4 regions of the Kitasatospora sp. NPDC052868 genome follow, and region 3 is predicted to be linked to each of the others. Evidence: riboswitches for the same ligand, from Rfam matches in the RefSeq annotation. Region 3 holds a riboswitch; each other region holds the start of a gene.

Region 1 (7,028 bases), on a different contig from region 3:
GGCGATCGTCTCGACGCCGGCGAAGCCGCCGCCGACGACGACGAAGGTCAGCGCCTTGCGGCGGACCGCCTCGTCGGTGGTGGACTCGGCCTTGTCCAGCTGCGCCATGACGTGGTTGCGGAGGCTGATGGCCTCTTCAACCGTCTTCATGCCGATGCCGTGCTCCGCCAGACCCGGGATCGGGAAGGTGCGGGAGACCGAGCCGGTCGCGACGACCAGGTACTCGAAGGGCAGCTCGTACGAGTCGCCTGCCGCCGGCTGGATCGTGGCGACCTTGCGGGCGTGGTCCACACCGGTGACAGCACCGGTGAGCACCTCCGCCTTCTTCAGGGCGCTGCGCAGCGGGGCGACGAGGTTGCGAGGCGCGACGTTGCCGCCGGCCGCCTCGGGGAGGAAGGGCAGGTACGTCATGTACGACCGCGGGTCGACGACCGTGACGGTCGCCTCCCCGTAGCGCATCTTCTTGAGGATGCGCATCGCGGCATACAGGCCGACGTAACCACCGCCGACAATGAGGATGCGAGGACGCTCCGTGGTGCTCATATCCGAAAGTATCCAGCACCGTCCGGAGCAGCCTTCGTGAGCCCGGTCACAAGCTCCTGGACACCCTGTGATACACTTCGCGGCCCCTTTTCGGGGTGCCGGGTACCGAACCTCCGGCCGAAGGGGCGCCCGGCGGGCACCCGGGCGGCAATGACCCGGCTGAGCAGCAACGATCCGCACCAGGCCTGGGTTCCCGCATGTGATTTCGATTTTCAAACCTGCAGGGGGGCGTCACCTGCGATCCAGCGGTCGGCGCGCCGAACAGGCCTTCGGTCCCACATTTCGGACGTAGCGGACCATCGGGTGCAACGAATGGCCCGATCGCCATGTGAAGAAATTCACGAACTTTCCCGCGGAGCCCCGGGCGCGGCGCGGCCCCGGGCCCCTGAACGGGGCTCCGGGGCCGAAAACGTAAGGCCCGCACATGGTCTGGAGACCGTACCGGCCGTACTCCGCCGGACCGGCCGGGAGGCCCCGAGGGGCGGCCCGGCCGGTCCGCGGCTCAGGAGGCGATGCTCCAGGCGATGCCGTCGAGGATGTCGTGCTCGCTGACCACCAGCTCGGCGGCGCCCGTCCGCTCCATGATCTCCAGCAGCTCCAGCGCACCGGCCGCGATCACGTCCACCCGGCCCGGGTGCATCGACGGGATGGCCGCCCGCTGGGCGTGGGTGGCACCGAGCAGGTCGGCGGCGATCGCGGCCACCCGCTCCCGGCTGATCCGCGAGTGGTGGATCGCCTCGCTGTCGTACGCGGGCAGGTCCTGGGCGATCGCGGAGACCGTGGTGACCGTCCCGGCGAGACCCACCAGGGTGGCCGCACCGGTCAGCGGGACGGCCTGCTCGGCCTTGTCCAGCTCGGCCCGGACGTGCGCCCGGGCCTCCTCGACCTGCTCCGGTGTCGGCAGCTCGGCGCCGTCGAAGTGGCGCTCGGTCAGCCGGACGCAGCCGATGTCCACCGAGCGGGCCGCCTGGACGTCCTGCGTGCCGAGCACGAACTCGGTGGAGCCGCCGCCGAGGTCGAAGACGAGATAGGGCGCCGGGAACTGACCGCCGGTGAGCTCCTTGGTCGCACCGACGAAGGAGAGATGTGCCTCCTCCTCGCCGCTGACCACCTCGGGTCGGACGCCGAGGGCGTCGTGCACGCCCTGGGCGTACTCCTCGCTGTTCTCGGCGTCCCGGGAGGCGCTGGTGGCGACGAAGCGGATCCGGTCCGGGCCGACCCCGTGGGCGGCGATCACCTCGGCGTACTCACGGCAGGCCGCGAAGGTGCGGGCCAGCGCGTCCGGGTGCAGCCGGCCGGTCCGGTCCACGCCCTGGCCGAGCCGGTTGACGACCATCCGGCGGTCGAGGTCCGTGATCTCCCCGGTCTCCGGGTCCAGGTCGGCGACCAGCAGCCGGATCGAGTTGGTGCCGCAGTCGATCGCGGCGACCCGGGTCATGCTCATTCGCCGGCCTCCTCGGCGCCCTCGGCCGCGGCGGCCTTCCTGGCCGCGCGCTCGGCGGCCTTCTGCTGCTTGGCCGCGATGACCGCCTCGTGGTCCTGCGCCTTGGCGCGGTTGCGCGCCACCCGCTCGCCGGCGGCCTCGACCTCGGCGGCGGAGACGCACGGGCCCTTGGCCCACCAGTCCTCCAGCATGCCGATCGCCTCGTCGCCGAGCGGGTTGACGCCCTCGCCGGCCGCCAGCGAGTGGCCGACCAGCACGTGCAGGCACTTCACCCGGTCCGGCATGCCGCCGGCGCTCGGGAAGCCCTCCAGCACCTCGATGGCATCGCGCCGGGCGATGTAGTCCTCGTGCGCCTTCTGGTAGGCGGCGGCCAGCTCCGGGTCCTCGGCGAGCCGGGCGGTCTGCTCCTTCATCACGCCGTCCGCCTCCAGGGTGCCGATCAGCGAGGCGGCCTTGGGGCAGGTCAGGTAGTACAGGGTCGGGAACGGCGTACCGTCCGCGAGCCGGGGGGCCGTCTCCACGACGTCCGGGTTGCCGCAGGGGCAGCGGTGCGCCACCCCGCGCAGGCCGCGCGGGACACGGCCGAGCTGCGCGGCGATGGCCGCGACGTCGGTGTCGGAGACGTTGGGGTGGTTCTCAGTGGTCATGGGGGGAGCTGTCTCCAGCGGAGGCGGGGGCGGGGACTGTTGGGGCGGGCGGGGCGAGGGCGGCGGTATCGGCGGCATCCACCGAGTCCCAGACGCTCGCGTACCAGGGCTTGGCGGCCTTCACCGGCCCGGTCGAACCGGACGGACCGGACGAACCGGGTGCGGAGGGGTTGGCGGGGGGCGGTCCGGCGGGCGCGGAGGAGCCGACGGCACCCTGGCCGGCCGGGGGCACCGAGATGTACGGGGTCTCCCCCGGCATCGCGTAGTGCAGCCGGGCGCGGGCCTGCGCCTTGACGTACTCCGGGTCCTGCCAGCGGGCCTTGTCCCGGCGCAGCTGCTCGACCTGCTGCCTGGCGTGCTCGGCCTTCGCCCGCTGGGCGGAGATCTCGGAACGCTGGGAGATGAACTGCCGCGTCGGATAGGCCAGGATCGCCACCAGCGAGCAGAGCACCAGGACGAGGACGGTCGCCCGGCTCGTGAAGCGAGGCCGGGCCGCCAAGCCCGGGATCCTCCAGCCTGCCATCTCCCGTATCCCCTCCTGGTCGCGACGGTGCCCCGCCGTCCACCCTACGGGGTGAACGGCGGGGCACCGGTCAGGCGTGCGCTACCGGACGGGCTCGGCCGTCGTGCTCAGCCCTCGTGCTTGAACCGCGGGAAGGCGCCGCGGCCGGCGTACTCGGCGGCGTCGTCGAGGATCTCCTCGATGCGCAGCAGCTGGTTGTACTTGGCGACGCGCTCGGAGCGGGCCGGGGCGCCGGTCTTGATCTGGCCGCAGTTGGTCGCGACGGCGAGGTCGGCGATGGTGACGTCCTCGGTCTCGCCGGAGCGGTGCGACATCATGCAGCGGTAGCCGTTGCGCTGGGCCAGCTCGACGGCGTCCAGGGTCTCGGTCAGCGAACCGATCTGGTTCACCTTCACCAGCAGCGCGTTGGCGGTGCCGGTCTCGATGCCCTTGGCCAGGCGGGCCGGGTTGGTGACGAACAGGTCGTCGCCGACCAGCTGGACCTTGTCGCCCAGCTTGACGGTCATGGCCTTCCAGCCGTCCCAGTCCGACTCGTCCAGCGGGTCCTCGATGGAGACCAGCGGGTACGCGGCGACCAGCTCGGCGTAGTACTCGATGAGCTCGGCGGCGGAGATCGCCTTGCCCTCGAACTGGTAGGCGCCGTCCTTGTAGAACTCGGAGGCGGCGACGTCCAGGGCCAGCGCGATGTCCTTGCCGGGCACGTAGCCGGCCTTCTTGATGGCCTCGGTGATGAGGTCCAGGGCCTCGCGGTTGCTGTCCAGGTTCGGCGCGAAGCCGCCCTCGTCGCCGAGGCCGGTGGACAGGCCGCGCTCCTTCAGCACGCCCTTGAGCGTGTGGTAGACCTCGACGCCCCAGCGGACGGCCTCGGAGAAGGACTCCGCGCCGATCGGAGCGATCATGAACTCCTGGATGTCGACGTTGGAGTCCGCGTGCGAGCCGCCGTTGAGGATGTTCATCATCGGGACGGGCAGGACGTGCGCGTTCGGGCCGCCCAGGTAGCGGAACAGCGGCAGGTCGCTGGCCTCGGAGGCGGCGTGCGCGACGGCCAGCGAGACGCCCAGGATGGCGTTGGCGCCGAGCGAGGACTTGTCCGGGGTGGCGTCCAGGTCGAGCATGGCCTGGTCGATCAGGCGCTGCTCGGTGGCGTCGTAGCCGACCAGCTCCGGGCCGATCTGCTCGATGACGGCCAGGACGGCCTTCTCCACGCCCTTGCCGAAGTAGCGGTTCTTGTCACCGTCGCGAAGCTCCAGGGCCTCGAAGGCCCCGGTGGAGGCACCCGACGGGACAGCGGCACGGCCGGTGCTGCCGTCGTCGAGGCCGACCTCGACCTCGACCGTGGGGTTGCCACGCGAGTCGAGAATCTCACGGGCTACGACGACATCGATGGACGGCACGAGGCATCTCCTAGCGGAAGCAGGGGTCCCGCTGACGGTGGTGATGTCGGCGGGACGATTGCGGAGTCGTTACGAACCAGAGCCTAACCGCACGGGCTCCCAGGGCCACGTCGGCCTCGGTCCCGTCTCAGCGTGTGGCCTGGCTACCCACCGGTAGTTCACCTGGTTGACCGATGGGATGTACCCAGAGGCGGACGAAGGGGGCCGAACCGGCCCCCTTCGTGACACCGCGTCGGTGGTTGCGGCCGTGGAGCCCGCGGGGTGCCGCGCTCCTGGCTGCCGTGGGTGCCTCGGCTTCCGCGGTTCCGGCGGGTGCCGTGGTTGCGGCGGGTGCGGGCGGCCGGGGTGCGGCGGTCAGCCGAGGGTGAGCACCTGGCCGGGGACGATCAGGTCCGGGTCGCCGCCGACGGTGCCCCGGTTGCCGTCGTACAGCGCCTGCCAGCCGCCGGAGAGGTTCTGGTCGGCGGCGATGGTGGACAGCGTGTCGCCGGACTGGACGGTGTAGCCGTGACCGCTCCTCGGCGCGGCCTGGGCCGCGGGAGCAGCCGGAGCGGCCGGGGCGGCGGCCGGGCGGGTGTCCTGGCTCGCGCCCTGGTACCCGGCCTGGCCGGCGTACTGCTGGTAGACGCTCTGGTGGCTGGTCCAGTACCAGGCGCCGTTGTTCTGGTACCAGAACACCTTGGCGTCGGCGTCCCAGCCGGACTGGCCGGAGAAGCCGGGCGCCTGGGAGTACTGCTGCACGGGCTGCTGGGCCGGCTGCTGCACGGCGGGCTTCTGGGCGGCCGGCTTCTGGACCGGCTTGGGGGCGGCCGGCTGCTGGGGGGCGGGCTTCTGAGCCGGCTTCGGGGCGGCGGGCTTGGCGTCCGTCGAGGTGTCGACCGAGGCCGGCGCGCCGCCCTTGCTCAGCCCGGCCTTCTGCGAGCAGACGGGCCAGGCGCCCGGGCCCTGCGAGGCGAGGACCTTCTCGGCCACGGAGATCTGCTGGGCCTTGCTGGCCTGGTTGGCCTGCGGGGCGAAGGAGCCGCCGCCGTACGCCTTCCAGGTGCTGGGGGTGAACTGCAGACCGCCGTAGAAGCCGTTGCCGGTGTTGATGCTCCAGTTGCCACCGCTCTCGCACTGCGCGACCGCGTCCCAGGTGGAGACGGGGGCCGCCGAGGCGCCGGTGGCGGAGAGGAGCGGCAGTGCGAGTCCGACGCCTGCCACGCCTGCGACGGCGATGGCCTTCTCGGTCTGGGTGCGACGACGGTGACGGCCGGTTCCAACGAACAGCATGAAGGTGTCCCTCTCCGCACGCCTGCGAGGTGAGCTGTCGGGTTCGGACCGGGAGGTGGCCCGGCCGCGTCGCGCGGAAGGCTTTCAGCCCGCGCGGGCGGCTTCACCCCAAGCCGTGGGGAACGGCACTAAACCTGGGTCCCCCGCCCCTGCCCAAGGGTCTGGTCGGTTTCCCGTGAAGCGGCGGGCAGGATTCGGCGTTCCGCGCACGAGGTCCGCAGCTGCGAACTTCAGGGAGAGTAGACAGATCCTCACATCAATCACAAGCTCATATCGCCGGTATCACATAGAAATTACGACGCGTGGCCGATCGCCTACCAACAGAGCAGATATGTCCGGATTGATGACGGTTCAGATCGGCCACACCGGGGTACCGGCGACGCCTCGTCAGCGCGTCGAGGTCTCGGAGGGGTCGCCTGACGGGTCCTCCGGCGGGCCCTCGGACTGCACGTCAGCCGATGTGCCGACAGGGATCTCCGGCGCGAATTCCACCGGCAGTTCGCGAAGTCCGCGCATGATCAGACCACCCCGCCAGCGCAGGTTCTCCGGGCTCTCGGCGAGCCGCAGATCGGGCAGCCGGGTGAACAGGGTGGACAGCGCGGCGCGACCCTCCAGCCGGGCCAGCGGAGCGCCGATGCAGTAGTGGATGCCGTGGCCGAAACCGAGGTGCGGGTTGTCGGCGCGGGCCAGGTCGAGGGTGTTCTCGTCGGCGAACCGCGCCGGGTCCCGGTCCGCCGCCGCGAGCACCACCAGCACCGGGTCGCCGACCGGGATCTCCACCCCGCCGATGGTCAGCGGGCTGGTCGCGAACCGCCAGGTCGCCAGCTCCACCGGCCCGTCGTAGCGCAGGAGTTCCTCGATGCCGGTGTCCAGCAGGCCCGCCTCGCCGCGGGCGATCGACCCCTGGAGCAGGGCCCGCTGGTCCGGGTTACGGAATAGCGCGTACATGCCATTACCGATGAGGTTGATGGTCGTCTCGAAGCCGGCGAACAGGAGCACGAAGCACATCGCCGCGGCCTCGTTCTCGGTCAGGTGCTCACCGTGGTCGCTGGCGCGGATCAGACCGGAGATCAGGTCGTCGCCGAGGTCCGCCCGCTTGCGGTGAATCAGGTCCGCCAGGTACGCCCGCATCCGCTTGACCGCGCGCGCCACGCCGCCGCGCGGGCCTCCGCCGTGGCGGATCATCATCCCGGCCCAGTCCCGGA
Region 2 (7,028 bases), on a different contig from region 3:
AGGCGCTCGGCGGCGGGCTGGTGGTGTCCGGGGCCTCGGCCGTGCTGGGCGGCGCGCTGGGCTTCCTCTTCGGGGTGCCGCGGGTGCGCGGTACGGCCGGCGGAGAGCCGCCGCAGGGCTCGTACGTGCCGAACACCAATCTGGAGCAGGTCTCGGACTGGCTGACCAAGGTGCTGCTGGGCGTCGGGCTGACCCAGCTCGGCTCGCTCGGCGAGCGGCTGCACCAGCTCGGCTCCGCGCTGGCCCCGGCGCTGGGCGGCGGGGACGGGGCGGTGCCCTTCGCGGCGGCGCTGGTCCTGTACTTCCTGGTGCTCGGGTTCCTGGCCGGCTGGCTGGTGACCCGGCTGGCGCTGCCGCAGGTGCTCTCGGACGCCGATCAGGCCCTGGACCTCTTCCTCGCCGGGCAGGACCGCGACCGCCGGGGCGACAAGGTGGGCGCCGACGACCTGCGGGTACGGGCGATGCAGCACCTGGGCCTGCTGGGCGGCAGCGCGGACCGTGCCGACGACCTGGCCCGGCAGCTGCCGCCGAGTGCGGCCACCGGGCCGGCGAGCGTGGTGGCCGAGGTCCGGTCGACGGCGCGGCGCTCGGCGCTGACGGCGGACCAGGTGCGGGAGCTGTTCGAGGACGGCTCTCAGGGGCGGCGGATCCAGGCGCTGGCGCTGATGCAGGGCGATCCGGCGCTGGCCGACCTGGCGAGCGTGCTGGACGCGATCGAGCACCCGCGCTCCGGGTTCGAGCAGTACCACGCGCTGCTGGCGGCCCGCGGCCTGCTGTCCCGGCTGCCGGCCGCCGAGGCCCAGCGGCTGCGGGACGCGGTGGCCGCCCGGCTGGTGGCGCCGGACGGCATCCCGTACGGCTCGGACCGCAGCTGGCTGGCGGAGAAGATACTGTCCCGGCTGGAGGCCACCGTCTTCCTCCCGCAGCAGCCCGGTTCGGTCGCCGACCCGGTGGAGCCGAAGCAGGCGCCCGAGCCCTCCTAGGGCCTAGGGCCTGGCGGCCCGGCGGCGGTGGTCGGCCGCGCGCAGGACCAGGACCCGGCGGGTCCCGCCGTCCTCCGGCCGCGGGAAGGTGTGGATCTCGCTGGCGATCCGGCGCTCGCCGAGGGCGTGGCGGACGGCGTCCAGGTGGGGGCAGCGGCGGCTGGCGCCGTCGTGCAGGGGGTGCACCCGCACCTCGCCGTCGGCGGCGGTGACCCGGACGAGTTCGGCCAGCGCGGCCACCTGCTGGGCGGGCCCGAACAGCTCGGGGTAGGCGAAGACCAGGTACCCGCTGAGGGTGAGCGCGAAGGTGCCGTCGGCGAACGGCAGCCGCGGCAGCTCGCCGGCCACGTACTGCTGCGGGTGGGCGGCCCAGTCGGCGGTGAAGAGCCGGCGGGCCCGGTCCCAGCTCCGCAGGTAGCGCTCGTACGGGCGGTCGCGCGGCGCGGGGTACAGCTCGGGACGGGTGTCCATCGCGGCGGCCATCGCGGCCCGGGCGGCCAGCGCGCGGGCGGCGAGCTCGGGGGCCGGCCAGGCGTACGCCGGGTCGGCGGCGATGACGCGGCAGCCCAGTTCGCGGGCCTCGGCGGCGAGTCCGGCGGCGCCGCCGGGGCAGTCGAGCAGGGGCCCGGGCAGGGCCGCCAGCCGGGCGCGGGTGAGTCCGAAGAGCCCGCAGTACTCGTCCAGCGGTCGGGAGGTGACCAGCACCCGAGCGGTGATGTCGGCCATTGCGCCATCCGAACACGGCCGGGCCCCGCCCGCATCCGCAGCGGGCGGGGCCCGGGCCCGGGTGGAGGTGAGGGCTACCGGCCGAGCAGGCCCTGGACGGCGAGGCGGTTGACGTTGGTCAGACCGCGCACCAGTGCGGGGGTGAGGAAGACGAGCAGCAGGCCGAGCAGCGAGACCCCGGCGATCTGCGCGGGCGCCTCGATGAAGTACTTGTGCTCGACGCCCGCGCTGTCGCGGTAGTCGAACAGCTGGAGGCCGGGCCAGCCGACGAAGGTCGGGTACACCCAGTGGTACAGCGGGTAGAGCGTCAGCACCCAGCCGAGCAGCAGGAACACCAGCGACACCACGAAGCTGAAGACCGCCCACGGGAACATCACCACCTGGTACAGCGCCGCCTTCCACCCGGCGGCGTCCGCGATGCGCGCGGTGACGCCGCCCCAGGCGCCGGGCCGGACGACCCGGACGGGCTTCGGGCCGGGCACGTCCAGCGCCAGCATGCCGCGCGCCCGCGACCGCTCCAGCCGGCCGAAGCCGCGGGCGGCCGTGGTCAGGCCCGCCAGCACCGGGAGGCCGAGGACGGTGACGAAGGTGCCGAGACCGAGGGCGAACAGCGTGATGGCGAGGGAGAAGCCGGCGACCGCGACCGGCAGCCCGGTGAGGGTGTAGCCGATCTCCCGGTAGGTGTAGGAGGAGAAGGGGGCCCGCCAGAAGTACGGCGGCTCCTCGGTGCGGCGGACCCGGGCGGCGCCCCGCTCCCCGTCGGCGGCGTACGAGTCGGCGGCGTACCGGTCGGCGGAGGAGGCGTCGGTGTCGTGGCGGTCGTACTCGCTGCGCTGCGTGCTGTGGCTGCTCATGGCCGGCCTCGGTCCTCGGGTCTGTCGTGACGGCTTTCCTACTGACCCCTGAAGCCTGTCAAAAGGCGCTCCCGCCGGACATCCGGCTCCCCGCCGAACCGTGGGTGGGGTTAACCCCCCGCCCCGGTCCCCGCCCCCGTCCCCGCCCCGGTCCACTCCCCGGCCAGCAGGGAGTACTGGAAGGAGTCGTACCAGGTGCCGCGCAGGTACAGGTCGTGCCGGATCCGGCCCTCCAGCTGGAAGCCGGCCCGGGTGAGCACCCGGCAGGAGGGGGCGTTGTCCACGTCGACCCGGGCGGCCAGCCGGTGCAGGCCCAGGGCGCCGAAGGCGAAGTCGCAGAGCAGTCCGGTGATCTCGCCCGCGTAGCCGTTGCCCCAGGTGTCGCGGCGCAGCGCGTAGCCGAGGAAGGCGGAGCGGTGGTCGCCGAGGGTGAGGGCGGCCATCCCGATCGGGGCGGCGTCGTCGTCGCCGTCCTCGCCCTCGGCCGCGGCCGGGGTGACGGCGAGGCGGTAGACCGTCCGCTCGTCCTTGAGCGCCTCCTCCAGGTACTGCTCGATCTGGTCGGCGCAGCTCTCCCGGTCCCGGGGTTCGAAGGGGAGGTAGCGGGTGGTCTCCGGGTCGCCGAAGACCGCGTGCAGGGCGTCGGTGTCGCCCGGCGTGTGGTGGAACTCGCGAATGGCCAGCCGGGGGCCGGTGAGTCGTACGGGGACCATGCCTGCCGACCCTACCCGCCGCTTACCGGTTACCGTACGTGACATGGAAGAAGAAGACCTGCGGCTCGCCCCGCGCACCAAGGCCGCCGAGCTGCTCGCCTGGGCGGAGGCGGAAGGCCGCGACCCGGTGGGCGAGGAGCCGCTGCGGACGGTGTTGGCGTTGCTGGAGCTGGGCGAGGGCAGGATGCGCGACGGCTGGCCGGAGCTGACCTCGGACGCGGTGGAGCAGCTGCTGGTCGAGCGGCTGTACCTGTACGTCCAACCCGCGCCGGAGCAGGACCCGTTGGCGTACGGCGAGGCGGTCCGGCTGCTGGTCGACCACCAGCGGGCGGCGAAGCGGCTGAACGCCAAGCGGCAGGAGCGGCTGCACGCCGAGGCCGAGTGGCAGGGCGAGGTGGCGACCGGTCTGCTGCGCCGGGCCGACCTGGTGACCTGGCCGCGGCTGTACGCGCTGCTGCTGCACGCCGCCGGGGTGGACGTGGCGGACGACGCGGCGGTGCGGGCCTGGCTGGAGGCGTTCCGGGAGCTGGCGCCGCAGGAGCGGTCGGCCGCCTACGCCGCGCTGGCCGAGGCCGGGTGGCTGGACGAGCTGGACGAGGAGGGCTGGGGCGAGGCCCGGATGCTGACGGTCGGGATGGCCACCGACGGCGCCCGGCGGCTGCTGGAGCAGGGCCTGATGCGGCGCAGCTACCGCAACCTGGCGGCGCTGAACGCGCTGGGCCGCCCGATGCCGGACGAGCTCGCCGGGGACTTCGGCGCGTTCGAGGAGGCCGCGGTCGAGGTGGCGCTGGAGCTGTCGGGCGAGTGGACGGTGCCTGGGCTGGCGCAGCTGCTGGTGACGGAGTTCCCTGAGCTGGCGCCGGAGCCGGGGCAGGAGGAGATCGACGCCTACCTGGCGCGGCTGCCCCAGGAGTAGCGCGGCCGCCCCCGGAACAGCGAGGCGCCCCGGTCCGCAGTGGACCGGGGCGCCTTCGACCGTAGGGGGCCCTGCCTCAGGGCGTGATGCCGCGCTGCTCGAACCAGGTCTCCGGGTCGACCGGGGCGCCGCCGCCGGGGCGGACCTCCAGGTGCAGGTGCGGGCCGGTCACGTTGCCGGTGGCACCGACCTTGCCGATCTGCTGGTTGGGGACGACCTTGCCGGAGCCCTTGATGATCGAGGAGAGGTGGCAGTACCAGATCTCGGTGCCGTCGGGCAGCGTCTCGACGATCCGGTAGCCGTACGAGCCGGACCAGCCGGCCGAGGTGATGGTGCCCTGGCCGACCGCGTACACCGGGGTGCCGGTGTCGGCGGCGAAGTCCAGGCCGGTGTGCAGGTGGGCCCAGTAGGAGGCGCTCTGGCCGTAGTGGGCGGAGAGGTTGTAGTCGCGCACCGGCAGGTTGACGGCGGCGAGCTTGGCCTTCTCGGCGGCCTCGGCGGCGAGCCTGGCCTCCACCTGCTGGGCGGCGCGCTTGGCCTCCGCCTCCTTGGCGGCCTGCAGGCGGGCGGTCTCGTCGGCGGCGGTGCGCTGGCTGTCGGCCTGCTGCTGGATGCGGGCGGCGAGCGCGAGGCCCGGGTCCGCGGAGAGCGCGACCGGGGCCTCGTCCGGGGTCTCGATGGCGGGCGCCGCGGCCGGGGTGGCGGAGGCGAAGCCGGTGGCACCGAGGGTGGCGGCGACGGCGGTGACGCCGAGCAGCGGCGCGGTCCCGCGGGTCTGGCGGGGCATCCGGTGCCGGTTGGTGTCGGCGGGCTGCGGGGCGTGCTCGTCGGCCGGGCCGCCGTATCCGCCGCCGTGGGCGGGCGGCCAGGGGTGGTCGAGCAGTTGGGTGCCCGAGCCGGAGCCGGGCAGGTGTGCCGGAGAGTGCGTCGACGCCACGGAGGCGCGCTCCTTTCCTTCCTTCGCGCCTACCGGGTTAGCTGACGGGTTCGGAGCAGGAAGGTCTCCTACGGCCGGGCCTGGGCCTGGCCGATTCACCCCAAGGAACATGGTTCCCCGGCTCCCTGACCTGCCCGGAGGCGGGTCGTCGGGATTAGGCGACGGCGCACGGTGCCGTCTGGGTACGGCGTTGCCGACCGCGCTGCGTTATCAAACGTTAATCCTAGGAGCCCCTGATTCCAAGCCATCCGGATGGGACGACCTGAGACCGCCCGGGCAGTACGTGGCCTGATGGGCGATTTGTGAGGCTTGAGCACAACTGACACTACCGAACGTGATGAGACGTCAACGAACGGACGCCGGGTTGAGTACTTCTACTCATGTGCGGCGCGCCCCGGCGCCACCATCCTGGCGCCATGAACGCACCCGTGCAGTCGCGCACCACGTCCGCGTACTACATCCAGGCCGTCCTGTCCTTCGCCCTGTCCGGCGTCGCCCTCGCGATCGGGATCGCCTACCTCCCGGTCGACGCCTGGACGCGGGCCTTCCTCGGACTGGGCCTGCTCTACACCGTCACCTCCTCGTTCACCCTGGCCAAGGTGATCCGGGACCGGCAGGAGACCAACGAGATCGTCACCCGGGTGGACCAGGCCCGACTGGAGAAGCTGCTCAGCGAGCACGACCCGTTCAAGGTGGAGGGGGTCTGAGCCGCCCGGGACCGCCCGGGACGGAGGCTCACCCGAAAGATTCCTCGGTCGATAGCTTGACGGCTAAGGCTATTAGCCTTAGCTTTATGGCTATCGGCAGAACCGCCGATGACGCGCACGGCGGACCGAGGAGGCCCACGATGACCGGCTCCAACACCCCCACCACGCAGTTCCTCGACGTTCCCGGCGGCCGGCTGGCGTACGACGACACCGTGCAGGGCGACGGCGCCCCGGTCGTCCTCCTGCCGGGGATGCTCGACAGCCGGACCGCGTACCGCCACCTGCGCCCGCTGCTCACCGCCGCGGGCCGCCGGGTGATCACCATGGACCTGCGCGGCTTCGGCGAGTCCTCGATCGCCTGGGACGACTACTCGCCCGCCGCGATCGCCACCGACGTCATCGCGCTGCTCGACCACCTGGGCATCGAGCGCGCCGTCCTGGCCGGCAACTCGTACAGCGGTGCCAGCGTGGTCAAGGTCGCCGGGGACGCCCCCGGGAGGGTCGCCGGGATCGTCCTGCTGGACGCCTTCATCGAGAACCTGCCGCCGAACGCCCTGCAGCGCGCCGCCTTCGGCGTGATGGGCGCGCTGCTGGTGCACTCGCCCGCGTTCTGGGGCCTCTACCACCGCAAGATGGCCTACCCCGGCGCCAAGCCGGCCGACTTCGACGCCTACGTCGACGGACTGGTCGCCGCCATGCGCACCCCGGGCCGCAAGGCCGCCACCCGCGGCTATGTGCACGGGGACTCCGCACCGACCGGCTGGAGCGCCGCCGTGCAGTGCCCGGCGCTGGTCGTGATGGGCAGCAAGGACCCCGACTTCCCCAAGCCGGAGCTGGTCGCCGACCGGCAGGCCGCGGCGCTGCACGCCCGCAAGGTGATGATCGAGGGAGCCGGGCACTACCCGATGGCCGACCAGCCGCAGGCCACCGCCGACGCCCTGCTGCCCTTCCTCGCCGAACTGGCCTGAGCCGCCCCCGGCGCCGACCGTCACGGCCGCCCGCCCCGCCCCCGCCCCACCCCTTCCGAGCCCACTCCCCCGGTACGGAGACCGCACATGCCCCGAGTCGGACTGACCCCCGAGCAGGTCGTCGACCACGCCCTCGCCCTGATCGACGAGCAGGGCCCCGAGGCCCTCACCCTGGCCGCCGTGGCCGCCCGGGCCGGCGTGGCCACCCCCTCGCTGTACAAGCA
Region 3 (7,028 bases):
CGGGACCGACCGGTTGGTGATCGGACATTTGCCGTGGTCAAAGCTTGAGTTGCTGAAGGACTCGGCCGTACGCTTGCCCCATGGGTTCGACAGCGACGACGACCGTACCGACCAACGCCGAGTTGATGGAGGCGCTGGCCGCCGTCGGCGCCGCCTACTTCCAGGACTTCGCGGCGGCCGCGGCCCGGCACGGGCTCTCCTCCTCGCAGGCCAAGGCGCTGGGCGCGGTGCAGGAGCCGGTGCCGATGCGCGCGCTGGCCGGGCGGCTCGGCTGTGACGCCTCCAACGTGACGGGGATCGTCGACCGGCTGGAGTCGCTGCGGCTGGCCAACCGGGAGGCGGCGGCGGGCGACCGCCGGGTCAAGATCGTGGTGATCACCGAGCAGGGCCGGGAGATCCTGGGGCTGATCCGCGGCGAGATGGGCCGGACACACCAGGCCTTCGAGGCGATGAGCGACGAGCAGCGGGTGGCGCTGCACTCGATCTGCACGCAGGTGCTGCCGGTGCTGAGCGGCCGGATGCCGGCCGCGGCGCCGACGGCCTAGCCCGGGCGTCGGCCCGCGGGCGGGGGCTTGAAGCCGGGCGCGGTCATCCGCTGCCGTTCCGGCTGACCTCGGCTGTTAGGCTTGCGAAGCGTGAGCGCGAAGCCCCTGATCCCCAATGTCCTGGCCTCCCGGTACGCCTCGGCGACCCTGGCCCAGCTGTGGTCCCCCGAGCACAAGGTGGTCCTGGAGCGCCACCTGTGGCTCGCCGTCCTGAAGGCCCAGCAGGACCTCGGTGTCGAGGTGCCCGCCACCGCCGTCGCCGACTACGAGCGGGTCCTCGACCAGGTCGACCTCGACTCGATCGCAGCCCGTGAGCGGATCACCCGCCACGACGTGAAGGCCCGGATCGAGGAGTTCAGCGACCTCGCCGGCCACGAGCAGATCCACAAGGGCATGACGTCCCGGGACCTCACCGAGAACGTCGAGCAGCTGCAGATCCGCCAGTCCCTGGAGCACGTGCGCGACCGCACGGTCGCCGTGCTGGTGCGCCTGGGCCGGCTCTCCGCCCAGCACGCCGAGCTGGTCATGGCCGGCCGCTCGCACAACGTGGCCGCCCAGGCCACCACCCTCGGCAAGCGTTTCGCGACCGTCGCCGACGAGCTGCTGGTCGCGTTCAACCGCCTCGAGGAGCTGATCGCCCGCTACCCGCTGCGCGGGATCAAGGGCCCGGTCGGCACCGCCCAGGACATGCTGGACCTGCTCGGCGGCGACACCGACAAGCTCGCCGAGCTGGAGCGCCGGGTGGCCGGCCACCTGGGCTTCGACAACGTGCTCACCAGCGTCGGCCAGGTCTACCCGCGCTCGCTGGACTTCGAGGTGCTCACCGCACTCGTCCAGCTCTCCGCCGCGCCCTCCAGCCTGGCCAAGACCATCCGGCTGATGGCCGGCCACGAGCTGGTCACCGAGGGTTTCAAGGAGGGCCAGGTCGGCTCCTCCGCGATGCCGCACAAGATGAACACCCGCTCCTGCGAGCGCGTCAACGGCCTGGCCGTCATCCTGCGGGGCTACGCCTCGATGACCGCCGAGCTCGGCGGCGACCAGTGGAACGAGGGCGACGTCTCCTGCTCGGTGGTCCGCCGGGTCGCGCTGCCGGACGCGTTCTTCGCGTTCGACGGCCTGCTGGAGACCTTCCTGACCGTCCTCGACGAGTTCGGTGCCTTCCCCGCCGTGATCGAGGCCGAGCTGGACCGCTACCTGCCGTTCCTCGCCACCACCAAGGTGCTGATGGGCGCGGTGCGGGCGGGCGTCGGCCGGGAGACCGGGCACGAGGTCATCAAGGAGCACGCCGTCGCCTCCGCGCTGGCGATGCGGGCCGGTGCGCGGGAGAACGAGCTGCTGGACCGGCTCGCCGCCGACGAGCGGATCCCGCTGGACCGGGCCGCGCTGGACGCGCTGCTCGCCGACCGGCTGTCCTTCACCGGTGCGGCCGGCGCCCAGGTCGCCGAGGTGGTCCGCCGGATCGAGGCCGTCGCGGCCGCGTACCCCGAGGCCGCCAAGTACGCCCCGGGTGACATTCTCTGACGAGTCGTCAGCCTGTTGAAGGCCCCGTCGCCGATCCGGTGGCGGGGCCTTCGCCGTGCCGCGTCGCGAGGTGGCCGGGGTCCAGCGGCGGGCCGTTGGTGCCGCAGGTCCACTGGCAGTCCGGCTCGGCCACCGGGTGGTCCTCGGCGGCCAGCACGTTGCCCCGGACGGAGGTGAAGGCCACCACCGCGCCGGCGACCAGCAGTCCGGCGCAGATCAGCATCGCGGTGTGGAAGGCCGAGTCCACCGAGGCGGGCACCTGGTAGGCGTCGCCGCTCAGGCCGGCCAGCGCCGGCAGGGCGGCGACCGCGAGCAGGCCGGCCGCGCGGGCGGCGGCGTTGTTGACCCCGCTGGCGATGCCCGCGTGGCGGACCTCCACCGCGGCCAGCACGGTGGCGGTCAGCGGTGCCACCAGCAGCACCATCCCGCAGCCCATCACGGTGACGGCGGGCAGGACGTCCGCCCAGTAGGAGGCGTCCGGCCCGATCCGCAGCATCATCAGCACGCCGGCCGCGCAGAGCAGCGGGCCGAGGGTGAGCGGCAGTCGCGGTCCGATCCGCTTGCCCAGCCGGCCGGCGCGGGCGGACAGCGCCAGCATCAGCACGGTGATCGGCACCAGGGCCAGCCCGGAGACCAGGGGGGAGAACCCCGAGACGATCTGCAGCTGCACGACCAGCAGGAAGAAGACGCCGCTGAAGGCCGCGTACACGCAGAGGGTGACCAGGTTGACGGCGGTGAACAGCCGGGAGGAGAAGAGGCCGAGCGGCAGCATCGGCTCCGCGGTGCGGCGCTCCACGGTGACGAAGGCCGCGCCGAGGGCGAGGCCGGCCGCGCCGGTCACCCAGACCCCGGGGGAGAGGCCGCCGCCCGCCGCCGTCAGCGCATAGGTGATCGCGCCGAGGGCGAGCGCGGCGAGTGCGGCGCCGAGCACGTCGAACCGCCCGGTGGCGCTCTCGTCCCGGCTCTCCGGGACGTGCCGGGACGCGACCGCGACCACCAGGACGGCGAGCGGCACGTTCAGCAGGAAGATCCACCGCCAGCCCGGGCCGTCTACCAGCCAGCCGCCGAGGAAGGGCCCGATCGCGGCCGACACCCCGCCGAGGCCGGACCAGAGGCCGACCGCGGCCGAGCGGTCGTCCGGGTGGAAGACGGCCTGAAGCATCGCCAGCGAGCCGGGGGTGAGCAGCGCTCCGCCGACGCCCTGGACGGCCCGGGCCGCGATCAGCACCCCGATGGTGGGCGCGGCGGCGCAGGCCGCGGAGGCGAGCGCGAACCAGACCACGCCGAGCAGGAAGACCCGGCGCCGCCCGTAGCGGTCGCCGAGCGCTCCGCCGAGCAGGATCAGCCCGGCCAGGGTGAGCAGATAGGCGTTGAGGGTCCATTGCAGTGCGGCGAGCGGGGCACCGAGATCGGTGCCGATCCGGGGCAGGGCGACGTTCACCACCGTGCCGTCGAGCATCGCCATGCTGGAGCCGAGCACGGTCGCCAGTAGTACCCAGCGGCCCTGCGCGGTGCCCAGGCGCAGGGTGCCGGCCTCGGAGGTGGCCACGGCCTGATCGTGCGCCCCCGGGGGTCGACGTGACAAGGGTCACCGGCGGTGTGTCGGTGGATGGCTTTCCGTACTTGATCGCATGCGCACCGGTCATGAAATGGACGGAACGTGGTCGAACGATCGCGCACGGTCAATGGATTGTGTGCGCACCGCGTAGCCGATCATTCGGAGCGTCACGGTGCCCCGGGCTTTTGTTGCGGGTTCAAGAGATCGACATTGCTTCACCCGGACGGATGGGTTTTAGTTCAGCGACCGCCCGGCATTAGCCCGGGTGGCCACCGGGTGGAACGCCTAGTCCTGCCGCTGCCCGGTGGTACGAACTGAACTCTGTTCGGCAGGAGCGGGGGACCCAAAGGTAAGTCGCCGGACCGGAATTCACGGTCCGGCTTGGGGTGAAGCCGCATATGCGGCCGGGCAACTCCAGCCCGAACCCGACAGCTCACCTCGCAGGCGTCGGAGAGGAAATACCCCATGCCCGCACAGGCTCGTCGTATCGCCCTGCCCCGCGCCGCCCGCATCGGTATCGCCACTGCCGTCACCGGCGCCGCGTTCGCCCTCCCGCTGGTGACCACCATCAGCGCCCAGGCCCACACCGCCCCTGCCGCCAAGGCCGGGCAGACCAGCACCTGGACCGGCGCCACCAGCGTCGACGCCACCCCGGCCGCGGCTCCGGCCGCCGCCGAGCAGGCCGCCCCGGCTGCGGCTCCGGCCGCCGCCCCGGTCGACCAGAGCTACAAGGTCGTCGGCGGGGACACCCTGTCGAAGATCGCCGCCGCCAAGAACGTCGAGGGCGGCTGGCAGGCGCTCTACGACCACAACCGCTCGGTCATCGGCGGCAACCCGAACCTGATCTTCCCCGGTCAGCAGCTCGCGCTTGCCGCCAAGGCCGCTGCCGCTCCGGCCGCCGCCGAGGCCGCCAAGCCGGCCGCCCCCGCCGCGAAGCCGCAGGCCTCGCAGGACTCGGTCAAGCCGGCCGCGAAGCCCGCCGCCCCGAAGCCGGTCCAGGCTGCCAAGCCGGCCCAGGCCCCGGCCACCAAGCCGGCCGCCCCCGCCGCGAAGCCGGCCGCCCCGGCCGCCACCCCGGCCCCGGCCGCCGTCGCCAGCACCTCGGGCTACGTCTCCCCGGTCGCCAACCCGAAGCTCGGCACCGCCTACGGCGTGGCCGGCTCGATGTGGGCCTCCGGCCACCACACCGGCGCCGACTTCGTCGCCTCCACCGGCACCCCGCTGCGCGCCATCGCGGCCGGCACCGTGGTGAAGGCCGGCAACGGCGGCGCCTACGGCAACGAGGTCGAGATCAAGCTCGCCGACGGCAAGTACGCCCAGTACGCGCACCTGTCCTCGATCGGCGTCTCGGTCGGCCAGACCGTGACCGCCGGCCAGCAGATCGGCCTTTCGGGCGCGACCGGCAACGTGACCGGCCCGCACCTGCACTTCGAGATCCGCACCGGCTCGGAGTACGGCTCCGACATCGACCCGATCGCCTACCTGCGCGCCCACGGCGTCAGCATCTGATCGGTCGTCTCCACCGGCCGGTCGGCTGCGACCGGTCGGCTCTGATCGGCCGCTTTCGAGCGGCCCTCGGACCACCGCTGGACGCGGGGCGAACGACCTCCGGGATGGTCATGTCGGGTGACCGCTCGACCGGGGGATCGCCGCACCACCAGCGGCACCACGGGCGCGGGACACGCCCAGGCCGGCCCGGTTCGCGAACCTCCTTCGCGAGCCGGGCCGGCCGCTGTCGTTTCCGGGTGCGCCTTGTGGTGATCCGTCATATCGGTTTGTGCGTGAGATCTTTCGCCCGTCCATCGGCTAGTTCCGGTGGGCGGGCGCCCTGTTGTGGGCGACGGTGAGCAGCTGGTGTACCTGCAGCCCGAAGTCCTCGGTGTCCCTGGCGGGTTCGGGGAAGACCAGGCGGACGTCGCGGTGGCCGTGCGGGTGGTCCAGGCGGAGCACCAGGCCGTACCGGTCGAGGGCGAGCGGGCGGACGTCGGGGCGCTCGGCGAGCAGGTTCGGGTCGAGCAGCCGGGTCAGGACGGCGAGCGCGTCGGGGTGGTCGTCGGCCAGGTGGGTGAGCAGTCCGGCCTCGTGGCGGGCGAGCGGGTCGGGCCCGGCGAGGGCGAGGTCGGCACCGGTGAGCGCGGTGGTGCCGTACGGGGTGGAGAGCACGGCGTGGGCGACGTCCAGGCGCAGGTGGACGCTGAGGCCGTCGTGGGCGAGGTGGACGAGGTGGAGGCGGCCGGCCAGGGAGACCCGGCCGCGCACGCGGTCGCGGACGGCGACCGGGGCGATGTCGGTGAGGTCCAGGACGACGGCGAGCCCCTCCGTGGCGTGGGCGGCGGCGATGGTGAGCGGCGCGTCGAGCGGGGCGCACATCCGCAGTGCGGCGCCGTGCACCGACACGGGGGTGTCGAGCTCGTGGTACTCGCCGCAGGCGCGGACCACCACGGAGGAGGTCGCGGTGAGCAGGCCGCAGACCCGTTCGGCGGCGGTGGGTTCGGGCGCCTCGACGTCGATGGGGCTCTGGCTCATGACGACCTCCAGTCAGTTAGGTGAGCCTAACCTAATGACTGGGGAGGGTGAGGGCAAGGCGCCGCAAGGAATGTGCGAGTGGGGATATGGCGCGCTTGCAAGTATCCGGCGTCCGGTCGTATTGTCGACGCTGGTAGTTGCATGTGCAATCGTCCTGCTCTGGAAAGCGGTCCCCTCATGCCCCTCGCGCTCCTGGCGCTGGCGATCAGCGCCTTCGGCATCGGTACCACCGAGTTCGTGATCATGGGCCTGTTGCCCGAGGTCGCCGGCGACTTCTCGGTGTCCATCCCCACCGCCGGCCTGCTCATCTCCGGCTACGCGCTCGGCGTGGTGGTCGGCGGCCCCCTGCTCACCATCCTCGGCACCAAGGCCCCCCGCAAGGGGATGCTGCTGACGCTGATGGGCCTGTTCATCCTCGGCAACCTCGTCTCCGCCCTCGCCCCCGCCTACGGGCTGCTGCTCACCGGCCGGGTGCTCGCGGCCTTCGCGCACGGCGCGTTCTTCGGCATCGGCTCGGTGGTGGCGGCCGACCTGGTCGCCCCGCACAAGCGGGCCGGTGCGATCGCCCTGATGTTCACCGGCCTCACCGCCGCCAACGTCCTCGGCGTACCGATGGGCACCCTGCTCGGCCAGCACTTCGGCTGGCGCTCCACCTTCTACGTGGTCGCGGCGCTCGGTGTGATCGGCTTCGCCGGCATCGCCGCACTGGTGCCCGTCCAGCCGCGCGCCGAGGACGCCCGGCTCGGCCCGGAGCTCGCCGTCTTCCGTCAGCCGCAGATCTGGCTCGCGCTGACCATGACGGTCTTCGGCTGGGGCGGGATCTTCGCGATGTTCACCTACATCACGCCGATGATGACCGAACTGGCGGGCTTCGCCGA
Region 4 (7,028 bases), on a different contig from region 3:
CGTCCAGTCGGCGACGCCCTCGGAGAGCCAGAGCGGCGTCCAGGCCCGGGTGTCGGCCCGGGTCGCGACGTGCACCGCCTCGTGCGTGACCACCACCTGCCGGCCGAAGGCGCTGAGCCGCCCGTACGCCTCCGGGTTGACCAGGATGCGGTCCGCGGGGGTGTCCAGGGGCGCGCCGGGGGCGGCCGTGGTGACGGCGGCCATCCCGGCCCAGTCCGCCGCCCCGGCCTCCAGCAGCCGGGCGAACTGCTCCTCGGTGGCGGGCAGTTCCAGCAGCAGCCGACCCGCCCAGCCGGTGCCCCAGACCGCCTCCACGGCCGGGACGGCCAGGTCGGCGAGGGCCGCGGGCTCCGCCGGGTCCGGCCCGCCGGCCAGCCCGAGAACGAGGGCGCGCGCGCCCCGGGCGGCCCGGACGGTGCCGAGGTCCCAGATCGGCGGGGCGCCGCCCGCGCTCTCCTCGTGCTCGACCCGCCAGCCGTCGGCGGCCCGGATCAGGGCGAGCCGGCGCGGGTACACCACCGGGTGGTCGTCGTAGCCGTCGATCCGGACCGCCAGCTCGGCGGAGACGGCGAGCCTCCCGAGCTCGCCGGCCGGGCCGGGCACCACGTTCCGGTAGACGGACTCGGCCGCCGGCACTCCCGCGGGCAGCGTGCGCCCGGCCAGCAGCGCGGCCACCTCGGCGCGGTCGTCGGCCGCCGAGCGGACGGGGGCGGCGGGGGCGGCCCGCGGCAGCGAGAGCTGGGCCAGCCCGCCCACGGCGAGCAGCAGCGCGCCGCGCCGGGAGAGCCCGCGGCGGCGCCCGACGGCATCGGCGCCGCCCGCGGAGCCCTCCGCGGCGCCGTCGGCACCCTCCGCGCCGTCGGCCCGGGTCGGATCGGTACGGCTCAGAGCCGGACCACCCCCGCGACGGGCATCGCGTTGACGCTCTCGTAGCGGACCTTGGCACCCGGGTAGGGGGCGTGCACGATCACCCCGCCGCCGGCGTACATGCCGACGTGGTGCATGTCCCGGTAGAAGATCACCAGGTCTCCCGGTCGCGCGTCGGAGATGCTGACCCGCTGGCCGGCCGACGCCTGGGCCTGCGAGGTGCGCGGCAGGGTCACTCCGGCCTGCCGCCAGCTCCAGTACATCAGACCGGAGCAGTCGAACGCGCGGGGGCCGGTGGATCCGTACACATAGGGCGAACCGATCATCCGGACCGCGGCCGCCAGCGCGGCGGCGCCCCGCTCGGAGGCGGGCGGCGCCGTCCCGAGGTCGAGCCGGTCCGTGCCCCGGGTGGCGCGCTGCTCGGCCTCCCGGGCGTCCTGCGCCGCCATCCGGGCCCGCTCCGTGGCCCCCAGGCTGTTGAGCAGCCGCTGCGCCTTGGCCAGCCGCTGCTGGATCTGCTGCTTGCTCTCGGCGAGGGCGTGCCGGGTCTGCTCCAGCTCGGCCAGCTTGGCGGAGGTCTCGGTGCGCCGCTGGTCCAGCCGGCGCTGACGGGCCACCACCTCGTGCAGCGTCTCGTTCTGCCGCTCGGCGGCGAGGTCCAGGGTGCGGGCCTTGGCGAGGTAGCCCTCGGGGTTCGTGGAGAGCATCAGCTGGACGGTCTGCGCCATGCCGCCGCCCCGGTACTCGGCGCCGGCGACCGTGGCGAGGTCGCCGCGCAGCTGGTTGAGCTCGTCCTGGGCGACGGCGATCTGCTGCTGGAGCGCGCCGGTCTCGCCCTGCAGCCGCTGCTGGACGTCCTGGGCGGCGTTGACCTTCTCGGAGGCCTGCTCGGCCTCCTCGTACAGCTGCTCGACCTGGGCCTTGACGTCCTTGCGGCTCGACGGCCCGTCCGGCGGTCCCGGGACGGCCTGGGCACTGCCGCCCGCCGTCACGCCCAGCGCGGTGGTGGCCGCCGCGGTGAGCACCAGCGCACGGGCGAGGACGTGTACACCTGACAGTTGGGGACGGCGGTGCACGGCCATGCGGTGGCGGTTCCAATCCTGCGGTCCGGCCCCGCCGCCACCCCCGGAACGGGCGGCTCGGGAAGCGGGAGTCCGGTGGCAGACGTTAGCGAGTCCCGGCGATCGAGTCCAAACCCCTCCCAACCCGAATATTTGACCCCTAATCGGACATCAGCTCGACCAGCCGGAAAAGCCGCAGGCCCGGCCTCCCGCGAGGGGAGACCGGGCCTGTCGGAGCCGATCGGGGATCAGAGGCGCACGATGACGGAGACCGGCATGTTGGAGGCCGCCTCGTAGCGGACCGAGGCACCCGGCTTGGGGGCGTGGATGACCTGGCCGCCACCCACGTAGATGCCCACGTGGTGGTTGTCGCCGTAGAAGATCACCAGGTCGCCCGGCTGGGCGTCGGCGATGTTCGAGCCGATCCGGGTACCGGCACTGGCCTGCGCCTGCGAGGTGCGCGGCAGCGACACGCCGGCCTGGGCGTACGCCCAGCTGGTGAGGCCCGAGCAGTCGAAGGAGCTGGGACCGGTGGCGCCGTACACGTACGGGGCGCCGAGCTTGCTCTCGGCGGCGGCGATCGCGGCGGCGGCGCGCGAGCTGTTGGCCGCGGGCGCGGCGGGCTTGGCCGGGGCGGGCTTGGCCACCGGGGAGGGCGCCTCGGACGGCGCGCTGATGTCGCTGCGGGGGGCGCTGTCGCGGGAGGCCCGCTCGGCGTCCGCCTTCGCCTTGGCCTCGGCCCTGGCGGCGTCCGCCTTGGCCTTCGCCTCGGCGGCGGCCTTGGCCTCGGCCTGGCGCAGCGCCTCGCGCTCCTGCTCGGTCAGCGTGTTGAGCAGGTCCTGGGCCTTGGCCAGCTTCGCCTGGACGTCCTCCTTGGACGCCTTCAGCTGCTGGGTGGTGGCCTCGAGCTCGCCGAGCTTGCCCTGGGCCTCGTTGCGGTCCTGGTCGAGCCTGCGCTGCTGCTCCTGCAGGTCCTTCAGCGCACCGGACTGGGTGCTGCTGGCCTGGGTCATCGCCCCGGCCTGGGTCAGGAAGTTGTCCGGGCTGGACGAGAGCATCAGCTGGACCGTCGGCGATATGCCGCCGTTGCGGTACTGCTCGCCCGCGAGCTCGGCGAGGCCGCCCTGGGCCTCGGTCACCGAGGCCTGCTGACGCGCCACCCTGTCCTGGAGCTCGCCGACCTGCTTCTGCAGCTCCTGCTGCTTGGCCTGCGCACCGTTGTACTTCTCGGTGGCGACCTCGGCCTGCTCGTTGAGCTGGTCGACCTGCTCCTTGACCTGGTCCTTGGTCGGCGTCGGGTCGGCGTGGGCACCGGACTGCGCGGAGAGCGCGACGGCCGCGGCGGCGGCGGCGGTCAGGATCGAGACGCGGGCGCGGCCGGCGGGCTTGGGACGACGATGGGACGCCACGAAGGCGGACTCCTTCTTCCTACATCCGCCTACCGGGTGAGCTGACGGGTTCGGGCTGGAAGCGTGCCCTACGACGCCTCACCGACCGTTCCACCGGTCGACCTGGCGCCGATTCACCCCGGAGGAACGTGTGGTTCCCCGGCTCCGGTCCACAGCGCCCCCGACTACTGGGCTCCCCGTCGGGCAGAAGACCTGCCCCGCTGCTTCACGAACTCGGCGGTAACCCCCGCCGCCACCCTGAGTGGGTGATCGACTGTGCGGTGGTTCGAATCCCGACCCTAGTGACAGAACCGTGATCCGTTCAAATCCTTGTCAGAAAAAAGACGGAACAAGTCCCAAGTTCATTTGTGAATATGACCGGGCGTGATCGCCGGCGTACGCGGAGCTGATCGATTCTCACCATGTGGTCGACTGACCCCCGTCGATGGCGTGTCCCACATCACAGGAGCCCGACATGGCAGCGGGCGTGGCGATCCGTCAGCAAATGTCCGAATTGAAGGCATTGCAGGGCATTGGCCCTGCAATGCCCGAAGGACCGTCAGACCCGGCGGATCGCGTTGATCTTCATCGCGTCGGCCTTCATCACCTTGACCACGTCACCGGTGTGCGGCGCGTGCACCACCATGCCGTTGCCGATGTACATCCCGACGTGGCTGCGGTCGTCGCGGTAGATGATGAGGTCGCCCGGCTGGGCCTCGGCCAGCGAGGGCACCCGCGAGCCGTAGTTGGCCTGCGCCTGCGAGGTGCGCGGCAGCGAGACGCCGGCCTTCCCGTACGCCCAGACCATCAGCCCGGAGCAGTCGAAGGTGTTCGGGCCGACGTCGCCCCAGCCGTACGGCGAACCCTGCTTGCTCATCGCGTTGGTGACGGCCGCGCCGGCGAACCCGGAGGCCTGCGGCAGGGTGCCGAGGTCGGCCCGGGCCGCGTCGCGCGAGGCGCGGTCGGTCTGCTGCTGGGCGGCCTTGAGGGCGGCCCGGTCGGCGGCGCTGAGCGAGTTCAGCAGCGCCTGGGCGTCCCTGAGCTTCTGGTTGACGTCCGCCTTGGCCTGGTTCAGCTCCTTGGTGGTGTTGTCCAGGGAGGCGAGAACGGCCGCGGCCTCGGTCTTCTGCTGGTCCAGGCGGCGCTGCTGGTCCTGCAGCCCCTTGAGCGCCTCGGCCTGGCTGGAGCTGGCCTGCTGCACGCTGGAGGCCTTGTCCAGGTAGCCGGACGGGTCGGAGGAGAGCATCAGCTGCACGGAGGGGTCGATGCCCCCGGTGCGGTACTGCGCGCCCGCCACCTCGGCCAGGCCGGCCTGAAGCTGGGTCATCTGGTCCTGGCCCCGGGCCACCTGGTCCTGGAGCTGGTCCGCCTGCTTGCGCAGCTGGTCCGTCCGCTCCTTGGCGCCGTTGTACTTCTCCGCCGCCTGCTCCTGCTCCTCGTTCAGCTGGTCGATCTGCGCCTTCACGTCCTCCTTCTTGGAGGGGTTGGGCGCAGCGTGGGCACTGACCTGGGCGGAGAGGGCGACCGCGGTCGCTGCGGCGGCGGTGAGCACGGAGATCCGCGCGCGGCTCGCCTGCTTGGGACGGCGGTGGGAGGCCAAGGGGACTGCTCCTTCTTCCATCGGCCTCACCCGAATGAGTGAGAATCCGGAAAATAGGTTTGACGCCAGACCCTAGTGAAGATCACAGCTTTGCGCCACTCCCCCGATGGCGTGAACCCCCGTCCACCGCCATGACTTCACAAGACCGCCACACCCTCGCAAACCAGCGGCTGACCAGGCGTCACTCCGCTTTCCCCGGCCGTTGCCGGGCTCAGGGGCGGGCCAGCCGGTTCAGCAGCAGCACGGAGGCGACGGGGCGCGCGCCCGCCTTCCGCACGCCCTCCGCGACCTCCCGGTCGGTGGAGACCACCACCACCGGGCGGCCCTGCGGCTCGGCCCTGACCAGTCGGCGGATCAGCTCGTCCGCCGTCTCGCCGGTCCGGCTGAACCGCACCCGCACCCCGCGCGGCGGCGCCATGATCACCGGAACGTCCAGGTCCTGGCCGTCGAACACACAGGTGACCTCCGCCTGGGTGCGCTGGGCCAGCATCGCCAGCCCGCCCAGCAGCCGGATCCGCTGCTGCTCCAGCGGCAGCGCCGGATAGCCGGTCTTGGTCACGTTGTAGCCGTCCACCACCAGGTGGACCTGCGGGATCGCCAGCAGCTGGTCCAGCAGCGCCGGATCGTCCTCCGCCAGCCCCCGCCGGGCCACGTCGTGCGGCGAGGCCGAGCCCGGCACCACCGCCTCCACCAGGTCCGCCGGGCGGATCTGCGAGACCGGCAGCGCCAGCTCCCGCTGCAGGCCCTGGGCCGACTGCAGCACGGTGTCCAGCAGCAGCCTCAACCGCATGTCCTCGACGCTGCGGCCCTCACGGGCCGAGCGGCGGCCCTGCTCGGCGGCGGTCTCCAGCTCGGAGATCCGGTGCCGCAGCCGCCGGACCTCGCTCTCGCCGGTGCCGCGCTCGGCCGCCGTCTGCGCCTTCAGCGCCTCCAGTTCGGCGGCCACCCGGCGGGTCTCGGCCTGCGCCCGGCGGGTGTCGCTCTCCAGCGAACGCACCTTCTTGCGCAGTGAGTCGGCCTCCTTGCGGACGTCCTCGGACTCGGCCCGCTGCCGGTCCAGGTCGACCCGCGCGGCGGCCCTGACCTCGGCCAGCTCCGCCTGCAGCTTCTCCACCAGCCGACCCGCCTCGGCGGCCGCGCCCTCGGCGCCGGCCCGCTCGGCCTGCTCGCCGGCCTCGGCGACCAGCCGGCTCCAGCCCGCCGAGCGCACCAGGTAGGCGGCGGCGGCCACGTCCATCGGGTCGGCGGCGCCGGGGACGCTGCCCGACTCCAGCGCCTTGACCAGGTCCGGCTGGCCCAGCCGCAGCCGCTCCGCTATCCGCACCCGGAAGGCCGGCTCGGACTCCAGCGCGGCCGCCAGCGCGGTGGCCGCGTACTTGGCCCGCCGGGCCGGGGTGAACTTCGCGTACTGGCGCAGGGACTGCGGGAGCTCCGCGGCGGGCAGCCCGCCGAGCGCGTCGGCGGCCAGGCCGACCACCCGGCGCCGGACACCCTCGGGCAGCGGCCGGTCGAGCCGCTCGGTGCGTCCTGCCGCCGGCTCGTCAGCACCGGAGTCGTCCGCGGCGGCCGCCTCGGCCGAGGCATCCGCACCGGGCGGGACGGCCTCGACCGCGTCCGGCGCCTGCCCGTCCACAGCGGGCTGCCGCCCCTGCGGCCCGGCGGGCTCCTTCGCTGCGTCCACCACGTCCTCGGCTCCGATCCTCGTCCAGCGGGGTACGGCCCGCTGCCGCCCGCGTCACACTCCGTGCGCTCTGTCTGCATTGTCCCGTGCGGTGGACGGCCGCGCCGCGCACCGCCCACCACACGGGTCGGGCGTCAGGCCTGCTCGGCGGGGGCCTCCGGGCCCTCGGCACCCGGGCGGGCCACCAGCTCGACCTGGTCGACCGCGTTGCACCAGCGACAGCGCACCGACTCGACGGTCTCGCTGTGCACCTCGGTCTCCTCGACCTTGGAGTCGCCGGCCAGGTCGAAGTGCAGGAACTCGGTCACCCGTGCGGTGCGGGTCACGTCGAAGCGGGTCAGGTTGCCGCACAGGGTGCAGCGCCAGCGCGTCTCGGCGGTCAGGGCGGGGACGGTCATCGGGGGTCCTCTCGGGTGGTCCCTGGATGGGCT

Evidence for each region. A riboswitch is a leader RNA that binds a small molecule or an ion and turns the genes downstream of it on or off. The one in region 3 is predicted to bind cyclic di-AMP.
Region 1: another riboswitch for cyclic di-AMP. It lies ahead of ACIGZJ_RS19470 (transglycosylase family protein); the one in region 3 lies ahead of ACIGZJ_RS29760 (peptidoglycan DD-metalloendopeptidase family protein).
Region 2: another riboswitch for cyclic di-AMP. It lies ahead of ACIGZJ_RS26365 (M23 family metallopeptidase); the one in region 3 lies ahead of ACIGZJ_RS29760 (peptidoglycan DD-metalloendopeptidase family protein).
Region 4: another riboswitch for cyclic di-AMP. It lies ahead of ACIGZJ_RS01935 (NlpC/P60 family protein); the one in region 3 lies ahead of ACIGZJ_RS29760 (peptidoglycan DD-metalloendopeptidase family protein).

Annotation. Positions count from the first base shown of each region.
Region 1 covers NZ_JBITZW010000010.1:238,191-245,218, reverse strand. The annotation lists gene ACIGZJ_RS19495 (NAD(P)/FAD-dependent oxidoreductase) at 1-543, opposite strand, end outside; gene ACIGZJ_RS19490 (exopolyphosphatase) at 1,046-1,981, opposite strand; gene ACIGZJ_RS19485 (DUF501 domain-containing protein) at 1,984-2,652, opposite strand; gene ACIGZJ_RS19480 (septum formation initiator family protein) at 2,624-3,133, opposite strand; gene eno (phosphopyruvate hydratase) at 3,265-4,551, opposite strand; gene ACIGZJ_RS19470 (transglycosylase family protein) at 4,906-5,823, opposite strand; cyclic di-AMP (ydaO/yuaA leader) riboswitch at 5,829-6,000, opposite strand; gene ACIGZJ_RS19465 (cytochrome P450) at 6,211-7,028, opposite strand, start outside.
Region 2 covers NZ_JBITZW010000018.1:23,308-30,335, forward strand. The annotation lists gene ACIGZJ_RS26340 (hypothetical protein) at 1-983, shown strand, start outside; gene ACIGZJ_RS26345 (hypothetical protein) at 987-1,709, opposite strand; gene ACIGZJ_RS26350 (sensor domain-containing protein) at 1,784-2,563, opposite strand; gene ACIGZJ_RS26355 (GNAT family N-acetyltransferase) at 2,674-3,276, opposite strand; gene ACIGZJ_RS26360 (hypothetical protein) at 3,320-4,192, shown strand; gene ACIGZJ_RS26365 (M23 family metallopeptidase) at 4,269-5,129, opposite strand; cyclic di-AMP (ydaO/yuaA leader) riboswitch at 5,142-5,300, opposite strand; gene ACIGZJ_RS26370 (YiaA/YiaB family inner membrane protein) at 5,546-5,836, shown strand; gene ACIGZJ_RS26375 (alpha/beta fold hydrolase) at 5,977-6,804, shown strand; gene ACIGZJ_RS26380 (TetR/AcrR family transcriptional regulator) at 6,892-7,028, shown strand, end outside.
Region 3 covers NZ_JBITZW010000024.1:14,988-22,015, forward strand. The annotation lists gene ACIGZJ_RS29745 (MarR family winged helix-turn-helix transcriptional regulator) at 81-545, shown strand; gene purB (adenylosuccinate lyase) at 636-2,066, shown strand; gene ACIGZJ_RS29755 (MFS transporter) at 2,074-3,615, opposite strand; cyclic di-AMP (ydaO/yuaA leader) riboswitch at 3,927-4,086, shown strand; gene ACIGZJ_RS29760 (peptidoglycan DD-metalloendopeptidase family protein) at 4,090-5,133, shown strand; gene ACIGZJ_RS29765 (DUF2470 domain-containing protein) at 5,431-6,150, opposite strand; gene ACIGZJ_RS29770 (MFS transporter) at 6,328-7,028, shown strand, end outside.
Region 4 covers NZ_JBITZW010000001.1:429,022-436,049, reverse strand. The annotation lists gene ACIGZJ_RS01945 (hypothetical protein) at 1-756, opposite strand, end outside; gene ACIGZJ_RS01940 (NlpC/P60 family protein) at 885-1,949, opposite strand; gene ACIGZJ_RS01935 (NlpC/P60 family protein) at 2,177-3,337, opposite strand; cyclic di-AMP (ydaO/yuaA leader) riboswitch at 3,348-3,504, opposite strand; gene ACIGZJ_RS01930 (NlpC/P60 family protein) at 3,876-4,916, opposite strand; gene ACIGZJ_RS01925 (NYN domain-containing protein) at 5,128-6,600, opposite strand; gene ACIGZJ_RS01920 (hypothetical protein) at 6,732-6,995, opposite strand.